Regions from separate parts of the Sporosarcina sp. 6E9 genome, predicted to be linked through region 4. Evidence: riboswitches for the same ligand, from Rfam matches in the RefSeq annotation. Region 4 holds a riboswitch; each other region holds the start of a gene.
The links. Region 4 has a riboswitch for S-adenosylmethionine ahead of J4G36_RS12135 (5-methyltetrahydropteroyltriglutamate--homocysteine S-methyltransferase). Riboswitches for the same ligand answer to the same signal wherever they lie in the genome.

Region 1 (3,098 bases), on a different contig from region 4:
CATGGCTTGTTATAGTAAGGCGTCACAAGCATTACCGCATCGACACCCGTTTCATCCGCTAATCTTGTTAATTGTACGGATGCTCTTGTGTCATTCGAACCGGTTCCGGCAATAACCGGCACTCTGCCATTCACTGTTTCTACTGTGAATTTGAATAATTTTACTTTTTCCTCGGTCGTTAAAGTTGGAGATTCTCCAGTCGTACCTGACACGACTAAACTATCCGTTCCATTCTCAATTAAATGTTCTATTAAGTTTCTTGTGGCTTCTAAATCGATTTCTCCTTGCCTGTCAAAAGGCGTCACCATAGCTGTTGCAATTTGTCCGAAATTCATTCTTTCTCCACATCCTATCAATTATTTTGTTGATCAAACAGAGGGAGAAGGGCATTTTGCAAATGAATGCAAAAAAGCAACAACGAGGGCTCGTTGTTGCTCTGAAATAATCATTTATTTCATTGCATGAGATAGCCCTCCATATAGTTTCCTATATGACAATCCTGGACTTATTCAACCCAGAACCAGCTTCGAGACAATAAGGTTCTCTCCACTTCGGCAAATTCCCCTTTTCACAACCTTCACTGGATCCTATTATCCTCAAGTTGTGTACTAATGGTTTTTGCGCCTCTATCCTTATTTCAAGTTTGAAATAAGAGTATGTTTAATTACTACGACTCTACATGTAATCTTGTGAATTTGCAAGTGAAATAGAGTTGCAATTTTCAATACGTTATACTTGGCACTTCAAAAATATCTAATGTTATACTTGAATTTACATGGTGATTCGCTCCTGCTAATTTGTGGCAATCAAAAAAACACTACTAGGAGGATTATTTATGATAAATGATACAGACTTGAAGCATCTACGACGTTGCATCGAACTAGCGAACGTAGCGCTAGAAAAAGGTGACGAGCCATTTGGTTCGGTACTGGTGTCAGCTAACGGGGATGTGCTTGCAGAAGATCATAACCACGTTGGAAGTGGTGATCACACACAACACCCAGAATTTGCTTTGGCACGCTGGGCAGCCGAGAATATGACGATGGAAGATCGAGAGCAGGCGACAGTGTACACTTCGGGTGAACATTGCCCAATGTGTGCTGCGGCCCACGGTTGGGTCGGTTTAGGTCGAATTGTATATGTCAGCTCGTCCAAACAACTGGTCCAGTGGTTGAGCGAAATGGGGGTTGACGTAGCGCAATCGCGCGTTCGTAATCTGGCGATTGAAGATGTTATTCGTGATACTAGAGTAGATGGGCCGGTTCCTGAACTCGCGGAGGAAGTTCGCGAACTCCACCGTCAGTTTTACGCGGGGAAACGTTAAATCCCAATTGACAGAAAACTCCGGTTGTGGTATACTCCAAGGAACTAAATAATAAACTCTTAACTTATTGAGAGAGATGGAGGGAATTGGCCCGACGAAGTCTCAGCAACCTGCCAGGTGGTAAGGTGCTAAATCCAACAGGGGAACCTGAATGATGAGGAGAAATTTTTGTATGCAAACTCTTCTCTCTACTGGGAAGAGTTTTTTATTTAGAAAAAATTTCTGGAGGGTTTTTAATGAAAAAATTACAACAGTTATATGCGGAACGTGAACGATTAAAAGGTCGAGAGGCAACTGGAGTTGCGGGTGCGATGTTAAGGCATCAAAAGATTTCACAAGTAGAGAAAGAAATCGCTTATTACGAACTTGGTGACAGTATCTCTAGGGCAGAAATACAGGAAGAGTTGGCGGAAATTGAATCGTTGCAAGCAGAAATTGACCGTTTAACTGCAGTAGTTACTGAAAGAAGACGTATCTTAAAAACGAGTGTATTTGGTGGTCACGCTGCGATTTAATGGTTAGCTAAACATCTACAGATTCGATATATTATCGAAAAATGAAGGTTTTTTAACATAGAAATGAATTATTGCTATTCGTTTATCGGATTATGGCTATCAATTATTTTCAATAGGTCATACAATTTGATGATCCTGATTTTCCAATAGCTAGGGAACTATTTAATTTACTTTATCAGCAATTCTCTAGATTAAACGGAGCAGCCATTTGTAACGCACAGAAATAGATGAGTCAATTGTATATTTCGACAAAACAAACCCGTAAATGTTAGTAGGAGTCTAACGTTTATGGGGGTTTAATTTAGGTGTTTTTATAAAATGATAAAACAATGAATAGAGGTCGAGGTGTATTTGAGAAAAGTTTAATTATTAATTGGAGACGCCGTAATAAGAGTAGTGGGAATTATTGAAATGCACCCATACGAAAGCCCTATTTTTAGATATATTAGAGTAAATAATAAATTCTGACTTGTAACACATTGTGCGGTGTGTTAAATTAATTAACAATATCGTTTTTGAATCCGCATTCAAAAATTAAATATTAAGATGGGGTCATACAAAATGAAAGAAAGAGTAAATGCATATGATGTGGCAAAACGGGCAGGGGTTTCCCAATCAACTGTTTCCAGAGTATTGAATAATTATTCGCATGTGAAAAAGTCAACGAGAGAAAGGGTTCTTGCTGCGGTAGATGAACTAGGTTTCACACCGGACGAAATTGCAAGAAGTTTAGCGAATAATAAAACGCGGACAATAGGTTTAATCGTAGGAAATATTTCAAACCCCTTTTACGCTGAAACTGCGCATATTATCTTAAGAGAAGCAAGAGATTATGATTATGATGTAATCATTGTGGATACTGATTCAGATGAAAGTAGTTTTGACCGATCAATCCAAACATTAATTGGAAAACGTGTTGATGGAATTATTGTTGCATCTGTGAGAAAAGATAATAAAAAGATTAGTGAGTTATTTAAGTTGAATTTCCCGATAATTTGTTACAATCGAAAAGTTGATGACGATAGGAATACAAACTTTGTTGTAGTAGACAATAAACAGGGAGCTAAAATGGCTGTGAATCATTTAATCCAGCTAAATCATCAAAGAATTGCTTACATTTCGGGCCCTTGTACATATTCTACTTTTAATGATCGGTTTCTTGGTTACCAGTCTGCTCTAAAAGAAAATGGAATCGATTATGATAAACGCTTGGTCTATCAAAACGAACTTTCTTTTGATAAGGTATTTCAGTTTTCACT
Region 2 (3,098 bases), on a different contig from region 4:
CCTATTACGGATACCCTAAATGCAGTACGTGCAGAAAAGCGAAAAAGTCGCTGGAGTCGTATGGTGTTACTTTTGAAGAAATAAATATTGCTGAAAACCCGCCAAGCGAAGATGAACTTCGTGAAATGATTGCGGCGTCTGAGTTGGATATTAAAAAGTTTTTCAATACGAGCGGAAATGTTTATCGTGAGCTTAAGTTGAAAGATAAATTACCAACAATGACGGAAGATGAAAAAATTAAGCTATTATCATCAAACGGCATGTTGATCAAGAGACCAATTGTATATGGCAATGGAAAAACAACCGTTGGATTCAAAGAAGAAACGTTTGAAAAAGTCTGGAGATAATGGCTACTCGTCTTGTATTTCCAGCTAGCTTATGGCACTATTAGATTGAAAGAATAACTATTTTGGGGGCTATGATTATGAACACACCAAAGGAATTTAAGTATTCAGAAGAACATGAGTGGGTAAAAGATGAAGACGGTAAGTACCGTATTGGAATCACACACTTTGCACAGTCTGAACTAGGCGATATTGTTTTCGTTGAGTTACCTGAAGTTGGCGATGAGATAACTGCAGACGAGCCTTTCGGTAGCGTTGAATCAGTTAAAACAGTTTCCGAGTTATATGCGCCTATTAGCGGAAAAGTAGTTGAAGTGAACGAAGAGCTAGAAGATAGCCCGGAGTTTGTGAACGAATCTCCTTACGAACAAGCGTGGATGATTGTTGTTGAACCATCTAATGTTTCTGAATTGGATGCACTTATGTCAGCTGAAGACTATGACAAAATGACAATCGAGTAATCATTGACATGGGACGCCGAGTGCTATTCGGCGTTTTTTTCTGTCTAAAGATGAATATTGGCAAAGGAGTCGATTCACAATGGAATTTGAAAAAGTACTGATTGTAGAAGGTAAATCAGATCGTATAAGAGTCAGTCGGATACTTGCTGAACCAATTGAAATTATCTGTACACATGGTACGATAAGTCCGTATCATTTAGAAGAATTGCTAGCTTCTTATGAACAACATGAGATGTATGTCTTTATGGATGCGGATGAAGATGGTGAAAAAACGCGAGCACTTTTCAAGAGAGAATACCCATTGGCAATTCATCTTTACACGGAAAAAGTATATAAAGAAGTCGAAACGACACCCTATAATGTACTAGCCGCGGTGCTTCAAGCAGCACATTTTGAGGTCCGCGCTGAATTTTTATAGTAAGAAGGTAGATATAATGGATAATTGGACGAGAGAAGAATGGGAAAGACAGCTTGAAGAATCGGATGTTGCGGTATTTTATTTGTACACGCCGCTGTGTGGGACCTGTGCAGTTGCTTCGAAAATGATGAATGTAATCACCGTCATGAAGCCAGAAATCCCAATCGGAAAGGCTGATTTGAATTACCTTGAGGACTTGGCCATCGATTATAAAATTGAAAGTGTGCCTTGCCTTCTCATCGCAAAAGAAGGCGTTCTACAAGAGAAGGTTTATGCATTTCATTCAGTACCCGATCTACTAATGAAAATTAGTTGACATGCCCTAGTCATTTATGATAAATTTACTCTTATAGTAAACATATAATCAAATCACTCTTATAAAGAGCGGCGGAGGGAAGTGCCCTATGAAGCCCGGCAACCATCACTTTTGTGAACTGGTGCCAAATCACACAAAGCGCGTTTTGCTTTGAAAGATGAGAGATTGGACAAACGCTTATTTTAAACGTTGAGCCTTTCTGCATCTAGCGGAAAGGCTTTTTAATATTTGTTGAGGTGGAGAAAAATGATTCAGTTAAAAAATGTAAACAAAGTCTTCGGTGAAGGCGCAAATTCTATCGTTGCCGTCGACGGCGTCACCTTCGATATCGCTGAAGGCGAAATCTTCGGCGTTATTGGCTATAGTGGTGCAGGAAAGAGTACACTCATTCGACTCCTAAATGGACTAGAGATGCCAACGAGTGGAGCAATCACAATTGGCGGTTTAGAAATCTCAGCCATTAAAGGACAACAATTAAGGAAAGCCCGGCAAAAAGTTAGCATGATATTCCAACACTTTAACTTGCTATGGTCAAGAACCGTTAAAGATAATATTGCATTTCCACTTGAAATCGCAAATGTACCTAAAGTGGAACGCGATAGAAAAGTTGCTGAACTAATCGAGCTGGTAGGCTTAAAGGGACGAGAGAATGCCTACCCATCTGAATTATCGGGCGGCCAAAAGCAACGGGTAGGAATTGCGCGTGCACTCGCCAATGATCCAGAGGTATTGCTTTGTGATGAAGCAACATCTGCACTTGATCCTGAAACGACAGATTCGATACTAAATCTACTTACTGACATCAATGAGCGACTAGGGTTGACGATTGTACTCATTACACATGAAATGCATGTCATCCGAAAGATTTGTCATCGGGTTGCAGTTATGGAAGAAGGTAAAGTTGTCGAAATGGGCAATGTTCTTGAGGTGTTCCATTCGCCAAGGGAGCCGATTACAAAACGTTTCTTATCGCAAGTGACGGAACCATCAGAAACAATAGTGGCGATGGAACATATTAAAGAAGAATTCCCATCAGGAACCCTTATAAAACTTGTTTTTGTAGGTGAACGAACTGGACAGCCTGTAATTACGAGCCTGATTCGAAAGTTTATGATTGACGTCAATATTGTACAAGGGAATATAGCCCAAACGCATGATGGTGCATACGGCACGCTCATTCTTCAATTAGTCGGGGAAGAGTCGATTATCCAGGAAGCGATCCATTATCTTAATGAACAAGATGTCCGGACGGAGGTGATCGGCAATGATTGAAAACCTATTTCCGCATGTCGACTGGGCTAAAATGTGGGAAGCGACCTTAGAAACGCTTTATATGACAGCGATGTCGACAGTATTCACATTTGTCATTGGATTGGCGTTAGGCGTATTGTTATTCCTCTCTGGACCAGGACAATTATGGGCGAATAAGTTGATTTCTACGCTTGCAGGGGCATTCGTCAATCTATTCCGATCGATCCCGTTTATCATATTAATTATTCTACTCATTCCATTTACAAAATTTCTACTGGGTACGATACGCGGACCAGAGGCAGCTTTAC
Region 3 (3,098 bases), on a different contig from region 4:
ATGCCCACGCGTATGTGATGATGCGCTCATCCGGTTATAAAAAATCCCCTCAGGAGGTTCTTCCGTCAAATTGACAATGCCCTGATCAAGATGCCATTCTTCGTATGGCACATCAAGTTCCTCAAGCCGTTTTGTTAAATGCGTCGTCCATTCACTATTCTCGTGAATGATATATATTTTACTCATTTAAATAACCCCCTTTATTTTGTGACCAATTGTCTTTTTCTTTCCACTATAGGCATAACATCTCTCGAAAAACGTTCCATTTCTTCAAGTTGAGGAGAAAATTGCAAGAGCAGTAAATGAGCAGTAAATCAACGCCTACTTTCTCAAATTCTAGGATTCTCCCGGCAATTTGTTCAGGCGTACCGATTAAATTTGGTCTTAGACCCCGGTTCGATACAGAGTAATCATACAACTTTACTTGCTGTTCGAGTTCGGAGTTTCCTGTGAAATCTTTATAACCTGCATAGCCACTAGTTTCTTTTATAGATGTGATTTTAGCGAGTTCCTCTTGAACTTCCTCTTCTGTATCACGGCATACAACATAAGCGGCCAATCCAAACGAACTAAACGGCTCTTTCACTGCATCTGAACGTAACTTTTTCATATCATCTACTTTTGCTTGGACTTCTTCAACTGTTCCGCCGTGCATAACATGCGCATCGCACGATTCAACAATCGTTTCCTTACCCCGTTTACTTTCCCCGCCCGCATACAAAATTGGATTCGGACGTTGAACAGGTTTAGGGTGCATGCGTGCATTTTCAATCGTGTAATATTTTCCTTCATAATTAAAGACTTCTTCAGTCCAGAGTCCTTTTAAAACATCTAAAAATTCCGATGTTCGTTCATAACGTTCGTCGTGCTCCGTAAAATTACCACCGTATTGTTTTGCTTCTTCTTACCACCAAGCCGAAACGACGTTTAATGTAAAACGACCATTACTTATATGATCGATATTTGCAGTCATTTTCGCTGTCACAGCCGGGTTGTGAAACGCTGGCCTCACAGCTGCCATAATTTCTATTTTATCAGTCACAGCCGCAAGTGCAGCAGCCGTTGACCAAGCTTCCAAACTATCACTTTCTGGACCTTTAATATCATTTAAATATAGCTCAGCTATTAATGTCGTATCAAAACCTAGTCTTTCACCAGCTTGAATTACTTTTTTCGCATATTCGAATGTTGGCGGCATTTCTTCATTCTCTACATTCCGTAACCATCCTCCGAAAATAGGTAACCAAAATCCATACTTCATTTCATCCAGCTCCTTTTGAAATAATAAAAAACCTCTTCGATAAGAAGAAGTTTTTGCAGGTCGCAACCTTCATCTCATCTTTCGGAACAGAATGCTCCGTTGGATTTAGCACCTGATTGCAATTTGCAAACGGTTGCCGGGTTTCATAGGGCCTATCCCTCCACCACTCTTGATAAGAATATATATTCTGTTTTCATAATTAATCCTATATGATAACTAGGGATTAAGTCAACAGTTATAGATAAAAAACACTAAACTCTTTGGATTAACAAGAAGTTAGTGTTAGTTATAACTGTTCGGTCTATTTACTGGGTTCATGCGAATTATAATCCAATAACAAAGTCCGCCAAACATATACGCCGCAACATCGAAAGGATCCGAGACACTATAATGTAAATAAACTGGAGTTACATACTCCCAAAACATGCCGCAAAGTAAAGTGAATACGAGTATTCGCGGCAATTTAATTAGCAAAAGTCTTCTTTGATTTCCATAAATCGAAAGTATATTAACAATCCCCACAATAAGTAGGCCTGCAAGTACGTCATTTAAATAATACTTTCCAAATGACCAATTTAGTAAATCCCTCAAGTAAAATTTATTCAATGTGTAAAGTGAAAATGCTCCAAATCCAGCAGAAAAACTCAATCGTAAAAGTTTGCTTGTTTTGAATAAATGATAGATTTTATTCAGCATCCTTTAACAAAATGAGATAATGAGGATTGCTACAACGACCGCACCTACTATACCCCAAAATGTAATTCCGTTACTCTTTTCTTTACTTACAAATGTATGTCCACAATTCGGACAGAATTCTGCTTGTTTGGACACGTTGTTTCCGCATGACGGACAAGGTCTTAAACTCATAAGATTACCCCTTTTCTTTTTATAGGTTTAGATTATGATTCAAATAAATGAAACCTCATCCCAAATGGATCGGTAATCATTAAACTTTTTTCATTGTATTCCATAGTAATTTTGCATCCGTTCTCTAGTAGAACACATTTTGCTGAATCAATATTACCGACAGCAAATTCGAAGAACACATTATTACTATCGCCCTTTTCGATGAAGAAATTAACACCGCTCATTGAAAGCATTGTTTCATTTTCAATGGTTTTTTCAACTTTCATCCCAAAAATCGTTTTATAAAATTGAATTGCATCTTCATAATTAGTGACGCCAATTGCAATATTATTTGTCAACTGGAAGTCGGAATCGGTGAGTATTTTATTCTTCACTTCTACATCTTTTGCGCCTGAAGGGAGAAGATCGAATAATGACCAAGTAACACAATAATCATCCCCGGGTCCAAACGGTGCTTGTGCATGAAGATAAATAAGACCTTGATCATCTTTACGAAATGTCGAAACGCCTGGCAACATACTTTTTCCCTTTTGGAAACCTAGTTCCTTAGTGAATAAACTTTCTTTTACTGAAATCATGGGAAATCGCCATTTTCGCTCCGCTGCAAAATTCTCTTGTACTTCTGGTGCATCTGGAGACGCCACAACAAAACTTGCTTGGTCAATCAAATGATGATAAATCCCATTAAAACCATCAGCCCACATTGTACAATACGAGCAACTCTTCCCCATATTATGAACGACAAACAACTCATTTTTATCGCCAAATAAATCGAATAAAGAGACTTTCTTGTTACCGGTTAATTCAAACTCATAGTTCCTGACTTGTTGTTCAGGGACTGACTGTCTCAAGTTTGAAAGTTGTTTTTTCTTCTCATAGATTTCTCTTTCCAGTTGTTCGATTTGACTTAATAAGTTACTTCTTTCCATAACTATCTACCTCCTTATTTTTAATCTACCATGACTTTAAA
Region 4 (3,098 bases):
AGAAGTTGAAACCGATTGAGAAAAAAGGTTTGACTTGGGCTGGACTTTCTATTGTTGTCGCAGGTATTCTAATTTCACTGCTAATATTACCTTCATGGGGACCGCTTCGCGGAGTAGAAGGCGATATGCCGATTATTCGTTCGCCATTTATGAGCTCTTTAGTGCCAATTATTGCAATTCTTTTCTTTGTGCCAGGTTTGATTTATGGAAAAGTAACGAAAGGCATTCGAGACGACAAAGACGTTGCAGCGATGATGTCAGCTACAATGGCATCAATGGGAATGTTTATCGTGCTATCCTTTACAGCCGGACAGTTCGTCGCGTTCTTCTCAGAATCAAATATGGGACTTGTTATCGGTGTGTACGGTGCACAATTCCTGGATAGCATTAACCTAACAGGTATTCCGCTTATCTTGATGTTCATTTTAATATCAGCGTTTATCAACTTATTCATCGGAAGCGCTTCAGCAAAATGGGCGATGATGGCGCCTGTATTCGTTCCAATTATGATGCAACTCGGCTATTCACCAGAATTAACACAAATGGCCTACCGTGTTGCGGATTCAGCAACGAATATCATTTCGCCGTTAATGACCTATTTCGCAATTATTATCGCATTTGCACAAAAATACGATAGAAAAATGGGTATCGGAACGCTAATCTCAGTTATGTTCCCATACAGTATGTTTTTCCTTCTATTCTGGGCACTTACGCTTGTCGTTTGGATGTTGTTCGGAATCGACCTTGGACCTGGTTCAGGGATTTACTATAATAAATAAGTTTTAACTTAACCGCCTTGAGTGATAGTCATTCAAGGCGGTTTTATTAAACTGATAACAATATTCAAAATACACTTGACATTCCGTGAATGGGTGTGTAAAGTGTTATTCAATAACTAAATAGTAAAACTTTCTTATCCAGAGAGGTGGAGGGACTGGCCCTTTGAAGCCTCAGCAACAGACTTTTAAAGTACTGTGCTAATTCCAGTAGCGTAAGCTTGGAGATGAGAAGAGTGAACAGCGTTAAAATGCCAACCTCTTCTTATTAAATGAAGAGGTTTTTCTTATTCTAGTTATTAATATAATTGGAAAGAAGGAATGGCAAAATGACAAAAACATTGACGGAGACACTGACAAAAGCACCATTTAAGGCGGATCATGTAGGGAGTTTACTACGACCAGAAAGTTTACACAATGCACGGAAGAAGTTTCAAGAAGGCGATATTACAGCCGAACAACTACGTGAAGTAGAAACTAGGGAAATTAAACGAGTGGTCGATAAACAGATTGAAATTGGACTAGAATTAGTAACTGACGGAGAATTTAGACGCCGGTTTTGGCATACGGATTTTCTGGAGAATTTAAATGGCGTGGAAGGATATGTCCCAGAAGTAGGATTCGTATTTAACGGTGACGAAGAAACAGAAAGATATAATATCCGTAACACTGGGAAAATCTCATTCAATCCGAATCATCCCCATATTACAGACTTTATTGAATTCAATGAAATCGTCGGTGGGCGTGCGGTGGCCAAACAAACCATTCCAAGCCCGAACCAATTATTTAATGTGGGAATTAGAGATAAAAATATCTATCCAGATATTGAAGAATATGCAAAGGATGTTATTCAAACTTACCGCGAAGCTTTTAAAGCATTCTATGATGCAGGCGTTCGTTATTTACAACTCGATGACGTGTATATTGCTGGGCTTTCTTCACCAGATATTCCATGGAATGATGGCGAATTCTCAAGAGAGTTTTTGATAGACTTGGCTCTTCGAGTAGCAAACGGCGTATTGGAAGGTAAACCAGAAGATTTAATCGTTTCAACACATTTATGCCGTGGAAACTACCGCTCTAACTGGGCCTTTGAAGGTAGCTATGACTTAATCGCTCCGACACTGCTTGCAAAAGAAAACGTGGATGGTTTCTTCTTGGAGTATGATGATGAACGTTCAGGGGACTTTAAACCACTTAAGCATATTCCAAGTGGCGGTGCACAAGTTGTACTCGGCGTGGTGACTTCGAAAAATGGCGAGTTAGAAGACAAAGAACTGATCAAATCTAGAATAGAAGAAGCGTCCAAATATGTTCCACTTGAACAACTATGCCTAAGCCCGCAATGCGGTTTTGCTTCGACGCATCATGGAAATAACCTAACAGAAGACGAGCAATGGGAAAAGTTGAAATTCATAGTTGACATTTCAAAAGAAATTTGGGAAAAGGATTAACGATTAATCAGTTATAAAATTTAAAAGTGAAAGCACACCCTTGTTGATTACAAGTGGTGTGCTTTTTTGTGCGATTAACGAGGAATAAAGACCATGGACAAGTGAATAGACTGCTAGAAGAATCATCATAAAAGTCAGCGCCATATACAAATACGCTGTTTGGAGGAGACGTAGATGGATAGTAAAGAATTAAGAAACTGTTTCGGACATTTCGCGACAGGTGTAACTGTCGTCACTTGTGAGACGGATGCCGGGAAACATGGGTTTACGGCGAACTCATTTACTTCAGTATCATTAGATCCGCCGTTACTGCTCGTATCTGTAGATCGAAAAACGAAGGCATTTCAATTTTTGAAAGATAACCATTTCACAATCAATATATTAAAAGAAACGCAGCAAGATACTGCGATGCATTTCGCCGGAAGACCGCTTGAAAATGAACCTTTTAGCTGGGAAAAGGGGACACGCTGTCATCGATTAAAAGATTCACTAGCATATTTAGAGTGTGAACCATGGGCCGAATATGACGGTGGAGATCATGTTTTATACATTGGAAAGGTGATCAGATTTAATTATTCCGAAGGAAAGCCATTGAGTTATTACAAAGGTAAATTTACATCCATTACGACCTGAAACGTAAACATATAAACATAACTTACTAGTTATTTATGAATAAACCCAGGTGCGCCTAAATACAATAGATTATGGACAACTCTTCATTCCAATTTAGAACGAAAAGAATTGAGGTTTTGAGCCGTTTGTAATGAACCGTGTAATTAAAAGGAGGAAAGAAATAATGAAAGTAGATGAAGAGAAAAAGACAACGATTCCATTGACTGGACAAGAGTACTTAGAAAGTCTAAAAGAT

Region 1: another riboswitch for S-adenosylmethionine. It lies ahead of J4G36_RS01300 (hypothetical protein); the one in region 4 lies ahead of J4G36_RS12135 (5-methyltetrahydropteroyltriglutamate--homocysteine S-methyltransferase).
Region 2: another riboswitch for S-adenosylmethionine. It lies ahead of J4G36_RS14755 (methionine ABC transporter ATP-binding protein); the one in region 4 lies ahead of J4G36_RS12135 (5-methyltetrahydropteroyltriglutamate--homocysteine S-methyltransferase).
Region 3: another riboswitch for S-adenosylmethionine. It lies ahead of J4G36_RS06910 (LLM class flavin-dependent oxidoreductase); the one in region 4 lies ahead of J4G36_RS12135 (5-methyltetrahydropteroyltriglutamate--homocysteine S-methyltransferase).

What each region holds. Positions count from the first base shown of each region.
Region 1 is NZ_JAGEMN010000001.1:216,426-219,523, forward strand. It holds gene dapA (4-hydroxy-tetrahydrodipicolinate synthase) at 1-335, opposite strand, end outside; lysine riboswitch at 460-637, opposite strand; gene J4G36_RS01295 (nucleoside deaminase) at 836-1,324, shown strand; SAM riboswitch class I at 1,386-1,485, shown strand; gene J4G36_RS01300 (hypothetical protein) at 1,561-1,839, shown strand; gene J4G36_RS01305 (LacI family DNA-binding transcriptional regulator) at 2,401-3,098, shown strand, end outside.
Region 2 is NZ_JAGEMN010000004.1:58,519-61,616, reverse strand. It holds gene J4G36_RS14775 (arsenate reductase family protein) at 1-347, shown strand, start outside; gene gcvH (glycine cleavage system protein GcvH) at 425-805, shown strand; gene J4G36_RS14765 (toprim domain-containing protein) at 885-1,223, shown strand; gene J4G36_RS14760 (thioredoxin family protein) at 1,240-1,539, shown strand; SAM riboswitch class I at 1,596-1,703, shown strand; gene J4G36_RS14755 (methionine ABC transporter ATP-binding protein) at 1,786-2,811, shown strand; gene J4G36_RS14750 (methionine ABC transporter permease) at 2,804-3,098, shown strand, end outside.
Region 3 is NZ_JAGEMN010000001.1:1,325,365-1,328,462, forward strand. It holds gene J4G36_RS06905 (ATP-grasp domain-containing protein) at 1-186, opposite strand, end outside; partial or broken gene J4G36_RS06910 (LLM class flavin-dependent oxidoreductase) at 201-1,261, opposite strand; SAM riboswitch class I at 1,333-1,440, opposite strand; gene J4G36_RS06915 (hypothetical protein) at 1,544-1,957, opposite strand; gene J4G36_RS06920 (zinc ribbon domain-containing protein) at 1,961-2,128, opposite strand; gene J4G36_RS06925 (DUF899 family protein) at 2,161-3,057, opposite strand.
Region 4 is NZ_JAGEMN010000002.1:110,930-114,027, reverse strand. It holds gene J4G36_RS12140 (AbgT family transporter) at 1-779, shown strand, start outside; SAM riboswitch class I at 911-1,010, shown strand; gene J4G36_RS12135 (5-methyltetrahydropteroyltriglutamate--homocysteine S-methyltransferase) at 1,118-2,230, shown strand; gene J4G36_RS12130 (flavin reductase family protein) at 2,405-2,863, shown strand; gene J4G36_RS12125 (4-hydroxyphenylacetate 3-hydroxylase N-terminal domain-containing protein) at 3,027-3,098, shown strand, end outside.